3 regions of the Kosakonia oryzae genome follow, and region 2 is predicted to be linked to each of the others. Evidence: predicted binding sites of a transcription regulator. Region 2 holds the regulator's gene; each other region holds the start of a gene.

What was found. Region 2 encodes CRP, which controls carbon source genes, mostly activating them, when cyclic AMP is high. Its sites were predicted from a motif close to ATGTGANNNNNNTCACAT; they were not measured.
Positions count from the first base shown of each region.
Region 1: the regulator CRP is predicted to act here: its motif matches at 2,358-2,375, upstream of rhaS (HTH-type transcriptional activator RhaS).
Region 3: the regulator CRP is predicted to act here: its motif matches at 3,909-3,926, upstream of bhsA (multiple stress resistance protein BhsA).

Region 1 is NZ_CP014007.2:5,320,613-5,327,578, forward strand. Features, by position in the region: gene rhaT (L-rhamnose/proton symporter RhaT) at 1-471, shown strand, start outside; gene rhaR (HTH-type transcriptional activator RhaR) at 472-1,320, opposite strand; gene rhaS (HTH-type transcriptional activator RhaS) at 1,394-2,230, opposite strand; gene rhaB (rhamnulokinase) at 2,530-3,999, shown strand; gene rhaA (L-rhamnose isomerase) at 3,996-5,255, shown strand; gene rhaD (rhamnulose-1-phosphate aldolase) at 5,404-6,234, shown strand; gene rhaS (rhamnose ABC transporter substrate-binding protein) at 6,359-6,966, shown strand, end outside.
Region 2 is NZ_CP014007.2:418,043-425,008, forward strand. Features, by position in the region: gene AWR26_RS01890 (YccS/YhfK family putative transporter) at 1-2,049, opposite strand, end outside; gene crp (cAMP-activated global transcriptional regulator CRP) at 2,097-2,729, opposite strand; gene AWR26_RS01900 (OsmC family protein) at 3,042-3,446, shown strand; gene AWR26_RS01905 (phosphoribulokinase) at 3,476-4,345, opposite strand; gene AWR26_RS01910 (YheU family protein) at 4,401-4,619, opposite strand; gene AWR26_RS01915 (hydrolase) at 4,616-5,635, opposite strand; gene AWR26_RS01920 (toxic anion resistance protein) at 5,813-6,937, shown strand; gene AWR26_RS01925 (5-bromo-4-chloroindolyl phosphate hydrolysis family protein) at 6,953-6,966, shown strand, end outside.
Region 3 is NZ_CP014007.2:3,256,749-3,263,714, reverse strand. Features, by position in the region: gene ycfP (alpha/beta hydrolase YcfP) at 1-301, shown strand, start outside; gene AWR26_RS15615 (NAD(P)/FAD-dependent oxidoreductase) at 557-1,861, shown strand; gene AWR26_RS15610 (glycine zipper 2TM domain-containing protein) at 2,057-2,596, shown strand; gene AWR26_RS15605 (TetR/AcrR family transcriptional regulator) at 3,118-3,753, opposite strand; gene bhsA (multiple stress resistance protein BhsA) at 3,996-4,253, shown strand; gene ldtC (L,D-transpeptidase LdtC) at 4,333-5,298, opposite strand; gene mfd (transcription-repair coupling factor) at 5,453-6,966, opposite strand, start outside.

The sequences.
Region 1 (6,966 bases), 510 kb from region 2:
TCCTTTGCCATGAACGCCGCCAAACCGATGCACGAAGCCGCTGCGGCGCTGGGCATCGATCCGCTCTACACCGCCTTGCCAAGTTATGTGGTGATCATGGGCGGCGGCGCGCTGATTAACCTCGGCTTCTGCTTCATTCGGCTGGCAAAACTGAAAAACCTGTCGGTAAAAGCCGACTTCTCGCTGGCAAAACCGCTGATCATCAGCAATATCCTGCTTTCAGCGCTGGGCGGTTTGATGTGGTATCTGCAATTCTTCTTCTACGCCTGGGGCCATGCCCGCATTCCGGCGCAGTACGACTACATCAGTTGGATGCTGCACATGAGCTTCTACGTGCTGTGCGGCGGCATTGTCGGGCTGATCCTGAAAGAGTGGAAGAATGCGGGTCGCCAGCCGGTGAGCGTGCTGAGCCTTGGTTGCGTGGTGATCATTGTTGCCGCCAATATCGTCGGCCTCGGCATGGCGAACTAATCAGGCAGCAACCCGGCTACGATGACGCCACTGACCTGGCGTCATCCCCACTTCCCGGCTAAACACCACCGAAAAGTAGTTACTGTCCTCAAACCCGCACTGCATGGCAATTTCGCCGATCATCTGCTCGGAATGTTGAAGCAAATACTGCGCATGGCAGATGCGCAACTGGCGCAGATAGTGGTTGATGGTCATCCCGGTCTGGCTGCGGAATTGCTGGCGCAGCGCACGCTCGCTGCACTGTTCCTGCTCGCAAAACTGCTCCAGCGCAAAGCTGCGATTCAGGCTGCCGGAGAGCGCGGTAATCAGCTTATCAAGCAGCGTCTCACTGTGCGTCGCGGCAAGGTTATCGGCAGCAAAACGGTGGCGTTTGAGCGTCATCACCAGTTGGGCAAACAGCGTTTCTGCCATCATATTCGCCAGCGGATCGGCTTTGGCGCTCTCATGCTCCAGCTGCGCAATCACCTGCCGCGCCTGCGCCATGCCGGTGCTGCCAATCCGCCAGTGCGGCGCGCCGGCCGGGCCGTTAAGGCCGGGAATATGCGCTGCCCAATCAAGATTGAGCGTCAATCGATCCGGGCAGTAGATAATATTTTGCAGCACCAGATCGTTAACCGAAGCGTAAGAGTGGCAATCTTCGGCGCGAATATAAAACAGGTCGCCGCGCGTGATGCGGTAAGGACGGTCATTCAGCACATGCAGGCCGTTGCCGCGCCACACCAGCACCAGTTCGCAAAATTCATGGGTGTGTTCAGCAAAGACATTTTGCGGATAGCGATCGGCCACCGCGACCGCTTGTCCGGCACGGGGAAAGAAATCCGCTTTGCGAAGAATCAGTTGGCCTGCCACACACTCACCTCTGCCTTGAACAACCTGAAATTATTAGCGGATCTTCGGCGACAAATCGGTGACAGCCTTCGCGTTACTGAAGCTGCGTATCGCGCCCCTGGCGGATATCGCGGGGCGACCAGTTGAATTCCCGGCGAAACAGGGTGGAGAAGTGATTGCTGTCGCCAAACCCGCAACGGAAAGCGATATCGGTAACGCTCTCGTCGCTGTGACGCAACATATGCCGCGCTTTGGTCAGCCTTAACCGGTTGAGATAACGCTGCGGCGTCAGGCCCGTAGAATGCTTCAACTGGCGATGCAGTGTGCGCAAAGAGAGCGTGAACTGGTCGGCCAGCGTTTCCCAACAGACATCCTCGGCGAAATGATCTTCCAGCCATAACATCAGTTGATTGAGGCGGGCATCGCTGCTGACGGCACCCTCCTGCTGGCTCCCTTTACGCAGCATCACCAGCAGTTGCATAAACAGGATCTCGCGGTTCGCAATACCGTGGGTATCCATTTCGGGATCCAGTTTTTCCATCTGCCCGATAATCTCCCGTACCTGCGCCAGCGTCTGCTGGCTCACCCGCCAGTGCGATGGGTAGTGACCATCCTGCTCCTGCGGCAGTAGCTGGTGCAAACCGGCAAGGAACTGGAAAGCCTCCGGTGAACGGTACAACACATTGGTCAGGCACAGGTTATCGGTATGCTCATATAAGTGCCGATCATGGTCGCGGACAAAACAGACGGTGCCGCCGCTGATAGTGAAAGGCTGACCATTAAAAACGTGGATCCCGGTGCCGTGTTCAACGATCACAATTTCATGAAAATCATGATGATGTTCAGGGAAAGCCGCCTGGGGAAGCCGGGGTTCAATGGCAACAGGTGATTGACCTGCCGGGAAAAAATCCACGCTATGAAGTACGGTCATGATTGCCCCACTAATGAGAAACTTTCTCAAAATAGTAATTAAGGGTTATCAACCTCACCTTAAATTTTCGACAGCTTTTCGCGCATAGCCTGCCGTTTTTTCAAGAAACGACCGGAAAGATCAGGAAATGTGGCAACGGTCACAATGGCTTAAATCCCCGCCATTACTGGAAACTGTGAACTTTCTCACGTTCACCTTTGCTTCCTTGCCAGCGGCAATTGGCGGCTGTCAGTAGCAAGAAGGTACGCCTTACCCCTCTTTTTTAGACTGTCTGCAATGACTCTAAGAAGGACCCAATCATGACTTTTCGCCACTGTGTCGCAGTTGATTTAGGCGCCTCAAGCGGACGTGTCATGCTGGCGCGTTATGACAGCCAGCAGCGCATCCTTTCGCTTCGCGAAATCCACCGTTTTAGTAACTGTCTGCAAAAAGTGGACGGCTTTGATTGCTGGGATATCGACAGCCTGGAAAACGAAATTCGCTGCGGCCTGCTGAAGGTTTGCGAAGAAGGCATTCAGCCCGACAGCATCGGCATCGATACCTGGGGCGTCGATTACATTCTGATTAACCGCGAAGGCCAGCGCGTCGGTCTGCCGATTGCTTACCGCGACGATCGCACCGATGGCGTAATGCAGCGTGCGCTGCAGAATCCCGGCAAAGCCGATATCTATCGCCGCAGCGGCATCCAGTTTTTACCCTTCAACACGCTGTATCAGTTACGTGCGCTGACGGAACAACAGCCGGAGCTGCTTGACCAGGTCGCGCATGCGCTGCTGATCCCCGATTACTTTAGCTACCGTCTGACCGGCCAATTGAACTGGGAATACACCAATGCCACTACCACGCAACTGGTCAATATCAACACCGATAACTGGGACGATTCGTTGCTGGCGTGGGCGGGCGTTCCGGCCAGTTGGTTTGGCACGGCCACACATCCCGGCAATGTGATTGGTCACTGGATCTGCCCGCAGGGCAACGCGATTCCGGTGGTCGCCGTCGCCAGCCACGATACCGCCAGCGCGGTAATCGCCTCGCCGCTGGCGGATAAAGACGCAGCTTATTTGTCCTCCGGCACCTGGTCATTAATGGGCTTTGAGAGCAAAACCCCTTACACCAGCGATGACGCGCTGGCGGCGAATATCACCAACGAAGGCGGCGCGGAAGGGCGCTACCGCGTGCTGAAAAACATTATGGGGTTGTGGCTGCTGCAACGGGTGCTTAAAGAACAGCAGGTCAGCGATCTGCCCGCGCTGATTGCCGCCACCGAACAGCTTGCGCCCTGCCGCTTTGTTATCAACCCGAATGACGATCGTTTTATCAACCCGCAGAACATGAGCGCCGAACTTCAGGCCACCTGCCGGGAAGCGGGTCAGCCTGTGCCGCAAAACGCTGCCGAACTGGCGCGCTGCATCTTCGACAGCCTTGCCCTGCTGTATGCCGACATCCTTGCCGAACTGGCCTTTCTGCGCGGTAAACCCTTCAACCGCCTGCATATCGTCGGTGGCGGTTGCCAGAACCAGTTACTGAATCAGCTCTGCGCCGACGCCTGCGGGCTGCCGGTGGTGGCCGGTCCGGTGGAAGCCTCCACGCTCGGCAACATCGGCATTCAGCTTATGACGCTGGATGAACTGAGCAACGTCGATGATTTCCGTCAGGTGGTGGCGAGCAACCACAACCTGATCACTTTTACCCCTAATCCTGACCATGAAATCGCCCGTTACGTCGCGCGCTTTCAGCAAAAACGACAGACAAAGGAGCTTTGCGCATGACCACTCAACTTGAACACGCCTGGGAAATTGCCAAACAGCGCTTCGCCGCTGTGGGGATTGATGTCGAGGAGGCGCTGCGCCAGCTCGATCGCCTGCCGGTTTCCATGCACTGCTGGCAGGGCGATGACGTAGCCGGTTTTGAAAACCCGCAAGGCAGCCTGACGGGCGGTATCCAGGCCACCGGCAACTACCCAGGCAAAGCGCGCAACGCCAGCGAACTGCGCGCCGATCTGGAGCAGGCGCTGAGCCTGATCCCCGGCCCGAAACGCCTTAACCTGCACGCCATTTACCTCGAAGCCGACGGCCCGGTTGGCCGCGATGAGATCAAACCGGAACACTTCACGAATTGGGTGCAGTGGGCGAAAACGAACAAACTGGGGCTGGATTTTAACCCTTCCTGCTTCTCGCACCCGCTGAGCGCAGACGGTTTTACCCTCTCCCACGCTAACGATGAGATCCGCCAGTTCTGGATTGATCACGTCAAAGCCAGCCGTCGCGTATCGGCCTGGTTCGGCGAACAACTCGGCACACCGTCGGTAATGAATATCTGGATCCCGGACGGCATGAAAGATGTCACCGTTGACCGCCTGGCACCGCGCCAGCGCCTGCTCAATGCGCTGGACGAAGCGCTCAGCGAAAAACTCAACCCGGCGCACCATATCGACGCCGTCGAAAGCAAGCTGTTCGGGATTGGCGCAGAGAGCTACACCGTTGGCTCCAACGAGTTTTACATGGGCTATGCCACCAGCCGCCAGACCGCGCTGTGCCTCGATGCCGGTCACTTCCACCCGACAGAGGTGATCTCCGACAAAATCTCCGCCGCCATGCTTTATGTGCCGCGCCTGCTGCTGCACGTCAGCCGCCCGGTGCGCTGGGACAGCGATCACGTGGTGCTGCTGGATGACGAAACCCAGGCCATCGCCAGCGAGATCGTGCGCCACCAGCTGTTTGACCGTGTGCACATCGGTCTCGACTTCTTCGACGCCTCGATCAACCGCATTGCCGCGTGGGTCATCGGTACCCGCAATATGAAAAAAGCCCTGCTGCGCGCGTTGCTGGAGCCGGTTGAAACGCTGCGCAAACTGGAAGCCGACGGCGACTACACCGCCCGCCTGGCGCTGCTGGAAGAGCAGAAATCCCTGCCGTGGCAGGCCGTATGGGAGATGTATTGCCAGCGCCATGACACGCCAGCCAGCAGCCAGTGGCTGGACAGCGTGCGGGCATATGAAAAAGAGATTTTGAGTACACGTCGTTAACCGGAAGCCAGGGTGCGGGCCGGATAAGCGCAGCGCCATCCGGCAAGCAACGTTATTAAGAAAAAATGCCGGATGGCGAGGCCATCGCAGCTTATCCGGCCTACGTGAGACCCGAGAGATGTCGGGCACTAAACAGGACAGAAAGACTATGCAGACCATTATTAATTCCTGGTTCGTCCAGGGGATGATCAAAGCCACCTCCGATGCCTGGCTGAAGGGCTGGGACGAACGTAACGGCGGCAACCTGACGCTGCGCCTGGATGATACGGATATCGCGCCGTATGAAGCCGACTTCCACCAGAAACCGCGCTATATCGCGCTCAGCCAGCCGATGCCGCTGCTGGCGAACACGCCGTTTATTGTCACCGGCTCCGGCAAATTCTTCCGCAACGTGCAGCTCGATCCGGCGGCGAACTTAGGCGTGGTGAAAGTGGACAGCGATGGCGCGGGCTACCACATTCTGTGGGGATTGACGTCTGAAGCGGTACCGACCTCGGAACTGCCCGCTCACTTCCTGTCGCACTGCCAGCGCATACAGGTCACCGGCGGAAAAGATCGCGTGATCATGCACTGCCACGCCACCAACCTGATAGCACTCACTTATGTGCTGGAAAACACGTCCGATCTGATGACCCGCAAACTGTGGGAAGGCAGCACCGAATGTCTGGTGGTGTTCCCGGATGGCGTTGGCATTCTGCCGTGGATGGTGCCCGGCACCGATGAAATCGGCCAGGCGACCGCTGAAGAAATGCAGAAACATTCGCTGGTGCTGTGGCCATTCCACGGCGTTTTCGGCAGCGGCCCGACGCTCGACGAAACCTTTGGCCTGATTGACACCGCCGAGAAGTCGGCGGAGGTGCTGGTGAAAATCTATTCCATGGGCGGAATGAAGCAAACCATTAGTCAGCAACAACTGATTGCGCTGGGCAAACGCTTTGGCGTCACCCCGCTGCAATCGGCGCTGGATTTGTACAAATAACAACATCGCGCCCCGCACAAAGACGGGGCGAACTCTGTCACCTGCAAAACAACTCTTCCCTGAGGATTTCGCGGTGCGCTGCAACGCGAAAGACGACGGGAATCTAACTCGTGGAGTAAAAGCAATGAAAACAAAAGCTAGCTTGATCCTCACCGTGGCCCTCATGGCGTTGTCCGGTTCCGCTGTCGCTGAAGTAAAAATCGCCCTCGTGGCGAAATCTTTAGGCAATGGCTTTTTTGAAGCAGCAAATACCGGCGCGCAGGAGGCGGCCAAAGAGTTAGGCGATGTCAAAGTGATCTATACCGGCCCGACCACCACCACGGCCGAAGCGCAGATCGAAGTGCTGAATGGCTTGATCGCCCAGGGGGTGGATGCGATCGCCATTTCAGCCAACGATCCGGACGCCGTGGTGCCGGTGCTGAAAAAAGCGATGCAGCGCGGCATCAAAGTGGTTTCATGGGATTCCGGCGTGGCGAAAGCGGGCCGCCAGATCCACCTGAATCCTTCCAATAATGCGCTGATCGGCGAAACCAACGTCAAACTCGCCGCCGATGCGCTGAAAGCGCTGAATGTGGATAAAGGCGACGTTGCCATCCTCAGCGCCACACCGACCTCCACTAACCAGAACATCTGGATTGCGGAGATGAAAAAAGTGCTGCCGAAATACCCGTCCGTCAATCTGGTGACCGTCGCCTATGGCGATGACTTATCGGATAAAAGTTACCGCGAAGC
Region 2 (6,966 bases):
GCCGTGATGCGGGCGCTGACGCCATGCCACTGACGAAATGGTGTGCATGGTGTTCAGATGCCCGATAACCCGTTGTAAATGCTGTTCAAGCGTGCTCATTGGCCCGTGGGTCAGCGTTTCCGGCGCTTCCAGAATATTGACGTCACCGGACTCTCCCGGCCCGTCATACTCCAGCCGCTGCTGACAACGCTGCAGCGCAATTTCACAGGACTGCAAATAGCGCTGCGCCAGTTCCGGCGTCAGCATCGTATGCTCGCGCGCCAGCGTGGTCATCGCATTGATATGTTCGACAATAAATTGGCTGTGTGTGACCCACAACTTCATATCTTCCAGATAGCGGGTGTTAAAGCCGGGTTCCTGCATTGCCTGATTGAGCGAGTTAAAAAGTGCATTATGTGCCTGGTTGACGCGCATACGCTGCCAGGCGAGCGGTGTTGGCTGCGGGTCATCGCTGAGGATCAGGCGAATCGCCTGCTGATCTGTTTCCAGCGCGTCGTGGGCATTCTGACGCAGCAAGCCGCTTTGCCATTGCGGCCACAACCAGACCATACCGCCAAAGGCGATCAGGCAGCCAATTAAGGTATCGATTAGCCGCGCGACAATAAATTCTTCGCCATTTAAGGTCAGCAGTTGCAATGAGTACACCGCGGTAATGGTAAAACCGACCATCGCCCAGCCGTAACTTTTGCGGATAATCAGATAGCTGACCAGCGTAATCAATAACATGGCCGTCAGCGTAAAACCGAGCGGAACATGAAAGTGCAGCGTGATCCCGGCGATCACCAGCCCGGCAAGGGTTCCTGCCGCCCGGTGGACAATGCGCACGCGTGTCGCGCCATAACCATTTTGCGTGACAAACATAATCGTCATCATGATCCAGTAGGGCTTCGGCAGATGCAGGGCGCTGCCCATCAGGCTGGCAATACTGAGCATTACGCTGATGCGCGCCGCATTACGCAGCGCGGCAGATTTCAGGGATAAATAGCTTTTCAGCGCCGGGAGCAATGGCAATCGACGCTGCTTCTCCGCCATCAGATCGCGGATGTACAGAGGACGCTGCGTACGCAGTACGCGGGCGATGCGGCTAAAGTGCCAGGCGCAAAACTGGCCTACCGGATTATCCGGGTGCTGGCGGGCGATTTTTTCCAGCGCGCCGATTTGCTTCTCCATTGTGAAACGCGTCGGATAGCGATGGTAGAGAATGTCGTCCGCCAGCACGCGTAAACGGGCGGCGACGGTCTGCGCATTCCAGCGAATCACCTGCTCGGCGTGGGTTTGTTCAACCAGCTTTTGTACCTCTTCCGGCTGGTGCAGGCTGACGGAAATATGCTCTTGCAAATCCAGCGCGACCTGGAAAACGCGCAGCAGGCGTTTGTAGTCGTTATGCTGATTGGCCGCCAGCATATGCAGCTGTTGGTAGCACTGGCTAATCATATCCACCACTTTTTGCTGGCGTGCAAGCAGCGGCGGCAGGGCTTTTTCCGGATCGGCATGCTGCGTCAGCAGGCTGTATTTGGCTTCGCAATAATCAGCCAGTTGCCGGTAGAGCAAACTTAACGATTCGCGCAGTGGTTGTTCTCGCCACATCCAGAACCAGAACCAGTTAAACAGCCCGTACCATAGCGTGCCCAGCGTGTAGATCAGCAGTGGCTCCCACACCGGCATATTCCCGGCGAGGCTGAGCGTGAAGATGGCGGCAATCAGCGAGGCGGGCAATAAACGCCCGTGCAATGCGCTGATCTCGGCCGTGACGCCCAGTAGCAGAGTCAGCATGGTAAAGATCAGCGGCAGCGGAAGATCTTCCGCCAGCAACAATTGCACCGCCAGGCTGCTACCTGCAAACAGACAGCCGCCAATCATCAGGCGCTTAAAGAAGCGCTTATGCGGCGTGTCGAGACCGGCAATGTTGCAGCAAGCGGGAACGAGTGAGAAAAGCAGACCCTGTTGCAGATGGCCGACGAGCAGGCCAATCGCCACAGGCAGACATAACACCAGCGTTTGTCGCAGTGCGTAGTTGATTTCGGGGTGATAAATCAGCCTGCGCCACATGAGGAGAGAAAACGGCGCGCCGGGTAAACGATGCGCCGTTTTACGGATTAACGTGTTCCGTATACCACGATGGTTTTGCCGTGGGCGGAGATCAGGTTTTGATCTTCCAGCATTTTCAGGATGCGGCCGACAGTCTCACGGGAGCAACCAACGATTTGGCCAATCTCCTGGCGAGTGATTTTAATCTGCATGCCGTCCGGGTGAGTCATTGCGTCCGGCTGTTTTGCCAGATTAAGCAATGTCTGCGCGATACGGCCCGTTACGTCCAGGAACGCCAGGTTGCCGACTTTCTCCGAGGTCACCTGAAGGCGACGCGCCATCTGCGCGGAGAGACGCATCAGAATATCCGGGTTCACCTGGATAAGCTGACGGAATTTTTTGTAGGAAATTTCGGCGACTTCACAAGCGGTCTTGGCGCGTACCCAGGCACTGCGCTCCTGACCTTCTTCGAACAAGCCCAGTTCACCGATAAAATCACCCTGATTAAGGTAAGAGAGAATCATCTCTTTACCTTCCTCATCCTTGATTAGCACTGCCACTGAGCCTTTAACGATGTAATACAGCGTTTCCGCCTTTTCACCCTGGTGAATCAGCGTGCTCTTCGACGGGTACTTATGAATGTGGCAATGAGACAAGAACCATTCGAGAGTCGGGTCTGTTTGCGGTTTGCCAAGCACCATGCGCGGTTATCCTCTGTTATAAGCTGGCTCCGAAAGCGGGGATATAGGTTTCAGCCTGCTTGCGGGGTTGCAATCAAAGCTTCTCATGTCCTGAGAAGTGGGCCGTCAGCGTTATCTGCGGCCTCTAATCTACGATGTCATGCATACATGCGTAACATCCATTTATCTTTGTAGCATCCAGATTGTTTTAGCATAGGTTTTCACGCCTGTCTCCTGGTGTCTCGCTTCAGCATGACGCAGGTCGCCTTCCGTTGCGAGTTTTGTTATGTACGCGTAATCTGTGGAGAAAATTACTACTCCGGAGTGTATAAAATGCAGGCACGTGTGAAATGGGTTGAAGGGTTGACCTTCCTGGGTGAGTCCGCATCTGGCCACCAAATTCTGATGGACGGTAATTCCGGGGATAAAGCGCCAAGCCCGATGGAGATGGTGCTGATGGCGGCGGGCGGTTGCAGTGCAATCGACGTCGTTTCCATCCTGCAGAAAGGGCGCCACGACGTGACCGACTGCGAAGTGAAGCTGACTTCCGAGCGCCGTGAAGAGGCACCGCGTCTGTTTACGCACATCAATCTGCACTTTATCGTCACCGGTAAGGCGCTGAAAGACGCGGCGGTTTCCCGCGCGGTGGATCTGTCGGCGGAAAAATATTGCTCCGTAGCGCTGATGCTGGAGAAGGCCGTGAAGATCACTCACTCCTACGAGGTTATCGAAGCCTGATGCCCTGGCCCGGCGCCAGGCTTGCCGGGCTACTTAATCTTTTTCCCTTCCATCAGCCGTTGCACCAGCGGCGTCATAATCAATTCCATCGCCAGCCCCATCTTGCCGCCCGGTACCACCAGCGTATCCATATGGGAAATAAACGAACCCTGCAGCATCGCCAACAGCCACGGGTAATCAATGCCCTGCAAATTCTGGAAGTGAATGACTACAAAGCTTTCATCCAGCGACGGAATGCCTTTTGCGGCAAATGGGTTAGAAGTATCGACCGTCGGCACGCGCTGGAAGTTGATGTGCGTGCGGGAAAACTGCGGGGTGATAAAGTTGATGTAATCTTCCATCGAGCGAACCACCGAATCCATCACCGCTTCACGGGAGTGCCCACGTTCGCTGGTGTCGCGAATCAGTTTCTGGATCCACTCCAGGTTGACGATCGGCACCACGCCAACCAGTAAATCAACGTGCCGCGCCACGTCATTTTGCGGTGTCACTACGCCGCCGTGCAGCCCTTCGTAAAACAGCACGTCGGTGGGTTCCGGCAGCGGTTGCCAGGGCGTAAACGTGCCCGGAACCTGATTCCACGGCACCGCTTCATCGTAGGTATGCAGATATTTACGCGTTTGCCCGGTTCCGCTCTGGCCATATTCGCTAAAGGTCTGTTCGAGCAGGCCAAAGTCATTGGCATCCGGGCCAAAGTAACTGATATGCCGCCCAAGATCGCGGGCTTTGCGGATCGCCATATCCATTTCCGGACGGGTAAAGCGATGGAAGCTGTCACCTTCCACTTCTGCGGCATGCATGTTGAGCTGGGCGAAGATTTTACGGAAGGCGACGCTGGTCGTGGTGGTTCCCGCGCCGCTGGAGCCAGTAACGGCGATGACCGGATGTTTGGCGGACATAGCAACTCCCTGAATAAAACTGTGTTTGCAGTATAGTCAGCCGCCATCTACCCGGTTAATTGTGGAACTGCCCACGCGGCATAATATTTACCGTCTCGTGCAGTTCCGACCACACCAGTACAGCTTCACCGCGTTGCAGTTGACGTTTAACGTCAGCGACCTTTTGTTCTAGCGAACGTTCATGTTCACCATAATCGGTGCCTTCGCGCAAGACAAAGCTCTCAATCAGATTGTTCAGCGTGTCGGCGTCAATCTCTTGCCAGGGAATAATCATGATGTTCTCAGCCAGGTGGAAAGCCAATCCGGAATGCGCTTTTCCAGCCACATTTCTGGTCGGCGCAGCGTACCGCCGACAAACCCGACATGACCGCCGTGTTCTGTCAGTTGGTACTCAATATTCGGCGGTAAATACCCGGCGTCCGGAATAACGTTATGATCCATAAATGGATCGTCTTTGGCGTGAATGATCAGCGTCGGTTTGCGGATCAACGGCAACTGCGGCATGGCGCTACAGCGGCGATAGTAATCCAGCGCATCAGCAAAGCCGTGAATTTTGGCGGTGATCAGATCGTCAAACTCGCGAATACGCCGCACTTTCCGCAGTGCTGGCAGCGTTGTCGGCAGCGAGCCAGGATAGGCTCTTAATTTGCGTGCGGCGTTCGCTTTCAGCAAATTTAGCAGGTAACGCTGATAAAAGCGGGAAAACCCTTTTTCCATATGATAGCTGCACGCTTCCAGCATCAATGGCGCAGAGACGATCACGGCTGCATCAACGGGAAGAGAATCATCGGCTTTGGCCAGCAGACAGCCGAGCATATTGCCGCCCAGCGAATAACCTACCGCTGCGGTCGGTGCCGGGCCGAAGGTTTCTGGCAGCCAGCGTAAAAACCAGGTGCCATCTTCGGTTTCACCGGAGTGGTAGATGCGGTTCAGGCGGTTGGGAATGCCGCTACACCCGCGAAAATGCATCACCACGCCCAGCCAGCCGCGCTCTTTTGCCGCATGGATCAGACCATGCGCATACGGGCTATGCAGGCTACCTTCCAGCCCGTGAAACACGACCAGACGCGGTTTGTGTTTTGCCTGCCCGGGCTCTTCGCTCCAGGCGAGATCGACGAAGTCGCCGTCCGGCAGCTCCAGGCGCTGCCACCAGGGATCAAACTGTAAGCGGCGGCGTAGAATGCGAGGCAGCATCGTTTGTAGATGCGGATTCCGCGCACCCGGCATCGGATGAAAGTTGTGCGAATCTTCCTGATTTTCAAGAAGATTTGCAGGTGTAATATCTGCCATCGTGTTAAATCATCTCAAGAAACTGACGCTTATTATACTTGCGAATATTTAAGCTGTTTAATACTTTGCTGCTGTTGTACCGTATTACGCTCTACGGACAGCCTTATAACGATTTAATAAATCAGCAATTTTATTCCATTACTGCTGTCCGCTTTTCACTCATTGAGGACTCATTGGATGACGGAAAATACCTCGCTTGACCTTGCGGCACCACAGCAACTCAATCAGGCAATTAACGACTTACCCGGCAGTGAAAATTTAACCCCAGCCGAGCAAACGCAAATCCAGAATATTGTTGAAGAAATTAATATTAACGATCCGGTGTTCTCGCTGGCCTTTGGCGCCAAAACCATGAACAGCATCTCGCAGTTTTCCGAATCGCTGATGCAGGAAGTCCGGGCGAAAGACGCTGGCGTGATTGGCGCGCAATTGACCGATCTACTGATGAAAATCAAGCAGGTGGATATCAGCGCCTTCGAGCAAAAACCGGGTTTCCTCGCTTCACTGCCGTTGTTGGGATCGCTGTTTAACCGCATCGAGCGCACCATGCTGGAGTACCAGACGCTGGCGAAGCAGGTCGATACCATCACCGAAAAGCTGAATGAAGCGATGGTAGATCTGCTGCGTAATATTTCCGTTCTGGAGATCCTCTTTGATCGTAACCGCGACGTTTTTCAGCAAATTACGCTGCATATTATTGCCGGCAAGCAAAAGCTGGAGCAGATCAAACAGAACGAACTACCCGCTTTGCAGGCGCAGGCGACAAGCGATCCGATGAACGCGCAGCGCCTTCGGGATCTGCTGGAGAGCATCCAGCGCTTTGAGCGTCGTCTGCATGATTTGATGCTGTCGCGCACCATTGCAATGCAGTCCGCGCCGCAAATCCGCCTGATGCAAAGTAACAGCCAGTCCCTGGCGGAAAAGATCCAGAGCAGCATTCTTTCTACTATTCCTGTCTGGAAGAGCCAGATTGCGCTGTCAATGTCATTACAGACTCAGCGTCAGGCGGCAAAGCTGCAAAAAGATGTTGCCGATACGACCAACGACTTACTGCGCCGCAATGCGGAAATGCTGCAAACCGGAACGCTGGAAACGGCGCGTGAAGTGGAGCGTTCGGTAGTGGATATCGAAACCCTGCGTGAGGTGCAGACGCGGTTGCTTAGCACCATTGAAGACTCGGTGAAGATCGCTACCGATGCGCGCCAGCGCAGAGCCGAGGTGGAAAAAGAGTTGGTCACGATGGAAAACGATCTGCGCAGCCGCCTGGCGTCTATTGCCAACGGCGCGGTGCGTCAGCAGTAAGGCGGGAGAAAGAGGATGTTCGATAAAGC
Region 3 (6,966 bases), 2.6 Mb from region 2:
CGACATCCGCCAGGTGATTTTCAACCCGAATCTGTTTCCTTATGAGAACATGGAAGGGAAGATCGACCGGCCGGAAGAGTATGAGGATATTGCCACTAAATGTGTCGCTAATTTCCGCGAGAAAAACCGCGATCGCTGCCTGGTGATCCTGTCGCGAAAAGATGAAGCTCTGGACAGCCAGCGCTCTTCCGATGAGTTGCATCAGTATTATGAGATTGTCTGGGACGAAGAACAGTCGCATAAGTTTAAAAACATCTCGCCGCACCTGCAGCGCATTAAGGCCTTTAAAACCCTCGGTTAAGCTTCTCCCCGGCAGGCTCTCGTCTGCCGGGCTCCTCTTTTTCTCCTCTTCTGACGGGCAGTTTTTCGCTGTGCGACTACACTTGCTCAACTTTTAGGCATGAAAACTTGATTCATATCAATTTTGGTATGACCATTGAACCGTTCGTGATATTCTCGACGTCAAAGTGAGGTTGCGAGTGCGTAACTTATTGTTAATTAAGGGCTATTTTTATAACGTTTAATTAACAATTGGTTAATATTTTAGGGGGTCATTTTGACAACACCGTTGAGAAAGATTGTGATCGTAGGTGGTGGCGCTGGCGGTCTGGAACTGGCAACTCAGTTAGGTAAAAAGCTGGGGCGCGGTAAAAAAGCCAAAATTACGCTGGTCGATCGTAACCACAGCCATTTATGGAAACCCCTGCTGCACGAAGTGGCAACCGGCTCGCTGGATGAAGGTGTTGATGCGCTGAGTTACCTGGCGCATGCACGCAATCATCATTTCCAGTTCCAACTGGGATCTGTGGTGGATATTAATCGCGAAGGCAAAACCATCACTCTGGCAGAATTGCGTGATGAGAAGGGCGATCTGCTGGTGCCGGAACGCAAACTGGCCTATGACACGCTGGTGATGGCGCTGGGCAGTACCTCGAACGACTTCAACACGCCGGGCGTGAAAGAGCACTGCATTTTCCTCGATAACCCGCATCAGGCGCGTCGCTTCCATCAGGAAATGCTCAATTTGTTCCTGAAATATTCGGCCAACCTTGGTGCTAACGGCAAAGTCAATATTGCGATTGTCGGTGGCGGCGCGACCGGTGTTGAACTCTCCGCAGAGTTGCACAATGCGGTGAAACAGCTTCATAGCTACGGTTACAAAGGGCTGACCAATGAAGCGCTGAACGTCACGCTGGTGGAAGCGGGTGAGCGCATTCTGCCGGCGTTGCCGCCGCGTATCTCCGGTGCCGCGCACAATGAACTGACCAAAATGGGCGTCCGCGTGCTGACCCAGACAATGGTTACCAGCGCCGACGAAGGCGGTCTGCATACCAAAGAGGGCGAATACATCAAGGCCGACCTGATGGTATGGGCGGCAGGGATCAAAGCGCCGGACTTTATGAAAGAGATTGGTGGGCTGGAAACCAACCGCATCAATCAGCTGGTCGTTGAGCCGACGCTGCAAACGACGCGCGATGCAGATATTTACGCCATTGGCGACTGTGCTTCCTGCGCCCGTCCGGAAGGCGGATTTGTGCCGCCGCGCGCGCAGGCTGCTCATCAGATGGCCACCCTTGCGTTGCATAACATTCTGGCGCAGATCAAAGATAAGCCGCTGAAATCTTATGTTTACAAGGATCACGGTTCACTGGTTTCCCTGTCGAACTTCTCCACCGTGGGCAGCCTGATGGGTAACCTGATGCGTGGTTCAATGATGATTGAAGGTCGTATTGCCCGTTTCGTGTATATCTCGCTGTACCGTATGCACCAGGTCGCGCTGCACGGCTATTTCAAAACCGGTCTGATGATGCTGGTCGGCAGTATTAACCGCGTGATCCGTCCACGTCTGAAATTGCACTGATCCTGTTTCGCTGCTCTCCCGGTTATTGGCCGGGAGGCAGCATATCTCGCTGCCTTCCAGACGTATGCTGGTCGGAAAACTCTGAATATCATCTTTTACCCCACCTGTATCCCTATTTTTGCGTGCTTTCCGATTGGCTTTACTCTTGCTCAAGTTGCAAAATTGTTACCAATAGTCAACCAGGGAGAAAATCCTGTGAATAAATCAATGTTAGCGGGTATCGGTATTGGCGTGGCCGCTGCACTGGGCGTTGCCGCAGTGGCCAGCCTGAATGTCTTCGATCGCGGCCCTCAATATGCGCAGGTCGTTTCAGCCACGCCAATCAAGGAAACAGTAAAAACGCCGCGTCAGGAGTGCCGTAATGTTACTATGACGCATCGCCGCCCGGTGCAGGACGAAAACCGTATTACCGGTTCGGTACTTGGCGCAGTGGCTGGTGGGGTGCTCGGTCACCAGTTTGGCGGCGGCAAAGGACGAGATGTTGCAACTGTCGTCGGCGCGTTAGGCGGCGGGTATGCGGGTAACCAAATCCAGGGCGGTATGCAGGAGCGTGACACCTACACCACCACCCAGCAGCGTTGCAGCACGGTATATGATAAATCGGAAAAAATGCTCGGCTACGACGTGACGTACAAAATCGGCGACCAGCAGGGAAAAATCCGCATGGATAAAGATCCGGGAACGCAGATTCCGCTGGATAAAAATGGTCAGCTGATCCTGAATAACAACGCGTAAAATAGTAGTACTCTGCATGTTGGCTCCCCATCGCTCAGGCTGGGGAGCCTTTTTTTCACTAAAAAGCCCTGCATGACTGCAAGGCTTAATCAGATCAAATGAAATCGTGTTGACGAACCACCAATAGCCCGGTGATGAGAACAGATATAAAAGCAAATAATACTGAACCGCCCAACATAACCCACAGACCAAATAACAATGTAATTACTATTAACACTTTAATGAATGGTAATAGCAAAATCATCTCCATATTCCTTCTGCTTGTGATCAGTCAGTGAAGTACCCTTTATCCTCGACAAGTCATGCATTACAGCGCGTAAAAAAGAGAGCAAAGGAAAACCAGTTTAATGTGTCATCATGACGCTTATAATTTGTATCATTCTGCTGAATGATTAGCGGAGCAATAATCACAATTAATAATAGCAAAGCGGGGGATTTAGCTGATAGTTTTTACCTATTATTGAAATGTGATATCTCTATCACAGAGATAAAAAAAGAGACGGTTTCCCGTCTCATTTTTTTTATGCCTTGATCAAATTTGGCCACAGTCGCAGGGTTGTGCGCGTGATCTGCAGCAGCTTCTCAACGCTGGCACCTTCGCGCGCGCTGATCGACATTCCCTGCAAAACACATCCAAGGAATTCAGCCAGCGCCTGCGGATCTGCATCCGCCGGGATCTCACCGCGCTGCTGGCGCTGAGTGAGAAACTGGAGCAGGGTATCTTCCTGCTGCGCATGCCGCGACTTGATCGTTTGCGCGATGGCCTGCGAAGAAGCCGCCAGCGTCGCCGAGGTGTTGATCATAAAACAACCGGCTGGCGTATCGGTGCTGGTAAAGCACTTTGCCACGGCGGTGAAATAATCCAGCAGCGCGGTTTCTACCGGTTTGTCCTCGCAGAGCAACTGGGCTTCGTGCTTCCGGGCGAACCGCGCAATATAGCGATCGAGCACCGCACGGAACAACCCCTCTTTATTGGTGAACTCAGCGTACAGCGTCGGCGCTTTCGCCCCGGTGGCTTCCACGAGATCGGATAATGATGTGGCTTCGTAGCCATGCTGCCAGAACAGCGTCATGGCTTTGTCGAGCGCCGCTTCCCTGTCGAACACTTTCGGTCGGCCACGGCATTTTTTGGTGCAACTGGTGACTTCACTGGTCATATCGCCGCTTAACCTTTGTTGGTTTGTTGAACAACCATTATAAAAATAATTGTCGCCAATGACCAGCAGCAAATAGCACATATTCATAAAACATATGCTTATGAAATATAAGCAATTAACATTTTAATTAACAATCATTACAAAAATATGTTGACCAGTGACGAAGATCACACTTATCATTTACCTATCGATCGTTAACTTAATAGCTAACGACATCTTTTATCTTTATCCGGGAAAAAATCATGAAAAACATCACTGCGCTTTTCGCCGCTGCTGCACTCAGTACCCTCTCTTTTGCCAGCTTTGCTGCCGTTGAAGTTCAGTCTGCGCCGACAGGGCAGCAGGAAGTTGCTGCCATTGGCGTCAGCGCGGGTTCTGATCTCTCTTCCGTTGAAGCCAAACTGGCGCAAAAAGCTGACGAAATGGGCGCGAAATCGTTCCGCATCACTTCCGTGACCGGTTCTGACAAACTGCACGGTACTGCGGTGCTGTACAAATAAACCCAACCTCTCTCCCCTGTGCCACTGCAATAAAAAAGGCCCGGCGTACTGCGCCGGGCCTTTTCTTTTTCGCTTAGTTTTACAGAGCCTGTAAGGCACTCTCACTATGACGCGTAACATCAACCGGCATACCAGAGCGGATTTCCATTGCGTGGTTCATGATGCTGGCATCGCTACGCGCATCGTCTTTGAAGGCCTGCATCGCGGCATTCAGCATGATGGGTAGTGTTTGCGGATCGTCATCAATCGATTTTGACAGCGGTTGATGGACTTCAACCAGCCGCCTACCGTCCGGCTCAACCGACGCTTTTATCGGCGTATTAATGATATTCACCGCCGTTCCGGGCGTCACGCTGGCAAACAGACTGGAAATATCGGCATCGCGCAGGCGAATGCAGCCGGAGCTGACGCGCATGCCGATACCAAAATCCGCATTGGTGCCGTGCAGCAGATAAACCCCGCCAAACGCGGCAAGACGGATCGCATGATGCCCCATCGGATTATCCGGCCCGGCTGACATCACCGCAGGCAGATCAATCCCCTGAGCCTTGTAACGCGCGCGGATGTTGGCGGTTGGTGTCCAGGTGGGGTTGGCGCGTTTATCGGAAACGGTGGTGACCATCGTTGGTGTCAGGGTGTCGCCACCTAACTGGCCAATGCCGATGGGATAAACCGTCACTTCATTTTTTCCCGGCGGATAATAATAGAGACGCAGTTCCGCGAGATTAATCACAATGCCCTTGCGCGGAACATCCGGCAGCAGGGTTTGCAGTGGGATCGTCAGTACGCTGCCCGCGCGCGGCACATAAGGGTCGACACCCGGGTTTGCCTGCAACAGCGCGAGAAAACCAACGTTATATTTTTTGGCAATCGCTTCCAGTGAACCGCCATCATTTTGCACCACGTGATAACGGTTTTCGCCAACCAGACGGCTGCCCTCGGCGGGCAATGGCCAGCTATTTGCCCGCGCGGGCAGGGTGAGGGCAGTAACGATCGCAACAGTAAGAAGGGTGATCCAGCAGGTAAAACGCGCAATTCTTCTCATTACCATAATCCATGTAAATCATAAGGTTATTTGTGTGCAGCTTTGCGATGGGATTATGGTCGGGCAGGGTGTCGGGAAATCCTGGCTATTGCAAAATATTTGTAAATCTTGCGAAAAATAACAGGCCGGGCCAGGCGGCCCGGCGCTAAAACCGTCAGGCGACGGCGTTTTCGGCCAGTTGCTGCATAAAATTACGCACCCACTCCATGCGGGTTTTCCGTTCGCTCAGATCCTGCATAAATTTCAGCCGCGTCGGACCATCCAGACGGAAATGCTGCGGCTGCTTTTGCAGCAGACCAATCAGCCACACCGGATTGACGTTGTTTTTCTCGTTGAACTCGATGATGCCGCCTTTTTCATTGCCTTCCAGTTTGCGGATCCCCAGCTTCTGCGCTTGCTGGCGCAGCAGGGCGATATCCAGCAGATTTCGCGCGGCATCCGGTAGCAGCCCAAAGCGATCGATCAGTTCGACTTTAATCTCTTCCAGCGCGTTCATATCTTTTGCGCTGGCGATGCGTTTATAGAACGACAGACGGGTATTAACATCAGGAATAAAATCGTCCGGCAACAGCGAAGGCATGCGCAGTTCGACCTCGGTCTGCTGGCTGGTTAAATCCTCCAGCGACGGCTCGCGGCCGGCCTTCAGCGCATCAACGGCGTTTTCCAGCAATTCCATATACAGCGAGAAGCCGATGGTTTCCATCTGGCCGCTCTGATCTTCACCGAGCAGCTCGCCCGCGCCACGGATCTCCAGATCGTGTGTTGCCAGCGCAAAACCTGCGCCCAAATCCTCCAGCGAAGCAATCGCTTCCAGCCGTTTTTGCGCGTCGGGAGTCATCGCTTTCGGGTGCGGCGTCAGCAGCCAGGCGTAAGCCTGGTGGTGCGAGCGTCCAACGCGTCCGCGCAACTGATGCAACTGGGCTAGGCCAAAGTGGTCGGCGCGTTCGATGATAATGGTATTGGCGGTCGGAATATCGATCCCGGTTTCAATGATGGTAGTGCAGACCAGCACGTTGAAACGCTGATGATGGAAATCGTTCATCACCCGTTCCAGTTCACGCTCGCGCATCTGCCCGTGACCGATTGCGATACGCGCTTCCGGTACCAGCTTCGCCAGCCTGTCGGCGGCTTTCTGGATATTTTCCACGTCGTTATACAGGTAGTAAACCTGCCCGCCGCGCAGCACTTCACGCAGGATCGCCTCCCGCACCACCAGGCTGTCGTACTCCCGAACAAAGGTTTTAACCGCCAGACGGCGCGCGGGCGGCGTGGCGATGATCGACAGGTCGCGCATCCCGCTCATTGCCATATTCAATGTGCGCGGGATCGGCGTTGCCGTCAGCGTCAGAATATCGACATCGGCACGCATCGCTTTAATACGCTCTTTATGGCGCACGCCAAAGCGGTGCTCTTCGTCGACAATCAGCAGACCGAGATCTTTTAACTTCACATCGCTTTGCAGCAGTTTGTGGGTGCCGATCAGAATATCGATTTTACCTTCAGCCGCCTGTTCAAGAATTTGCGACTGCTCTTTGGCACTGCGAAAACGTGAGAGCATCTCAATGCGCACCGGCCAGTTGGCAAAACGGTCGCGGAAGTTATCAAAGTGCTGCTGCGCCAGCAGGGTGGTTGGCACCAGCACCGCCACCTGCTTGTTGTTTTCGACCG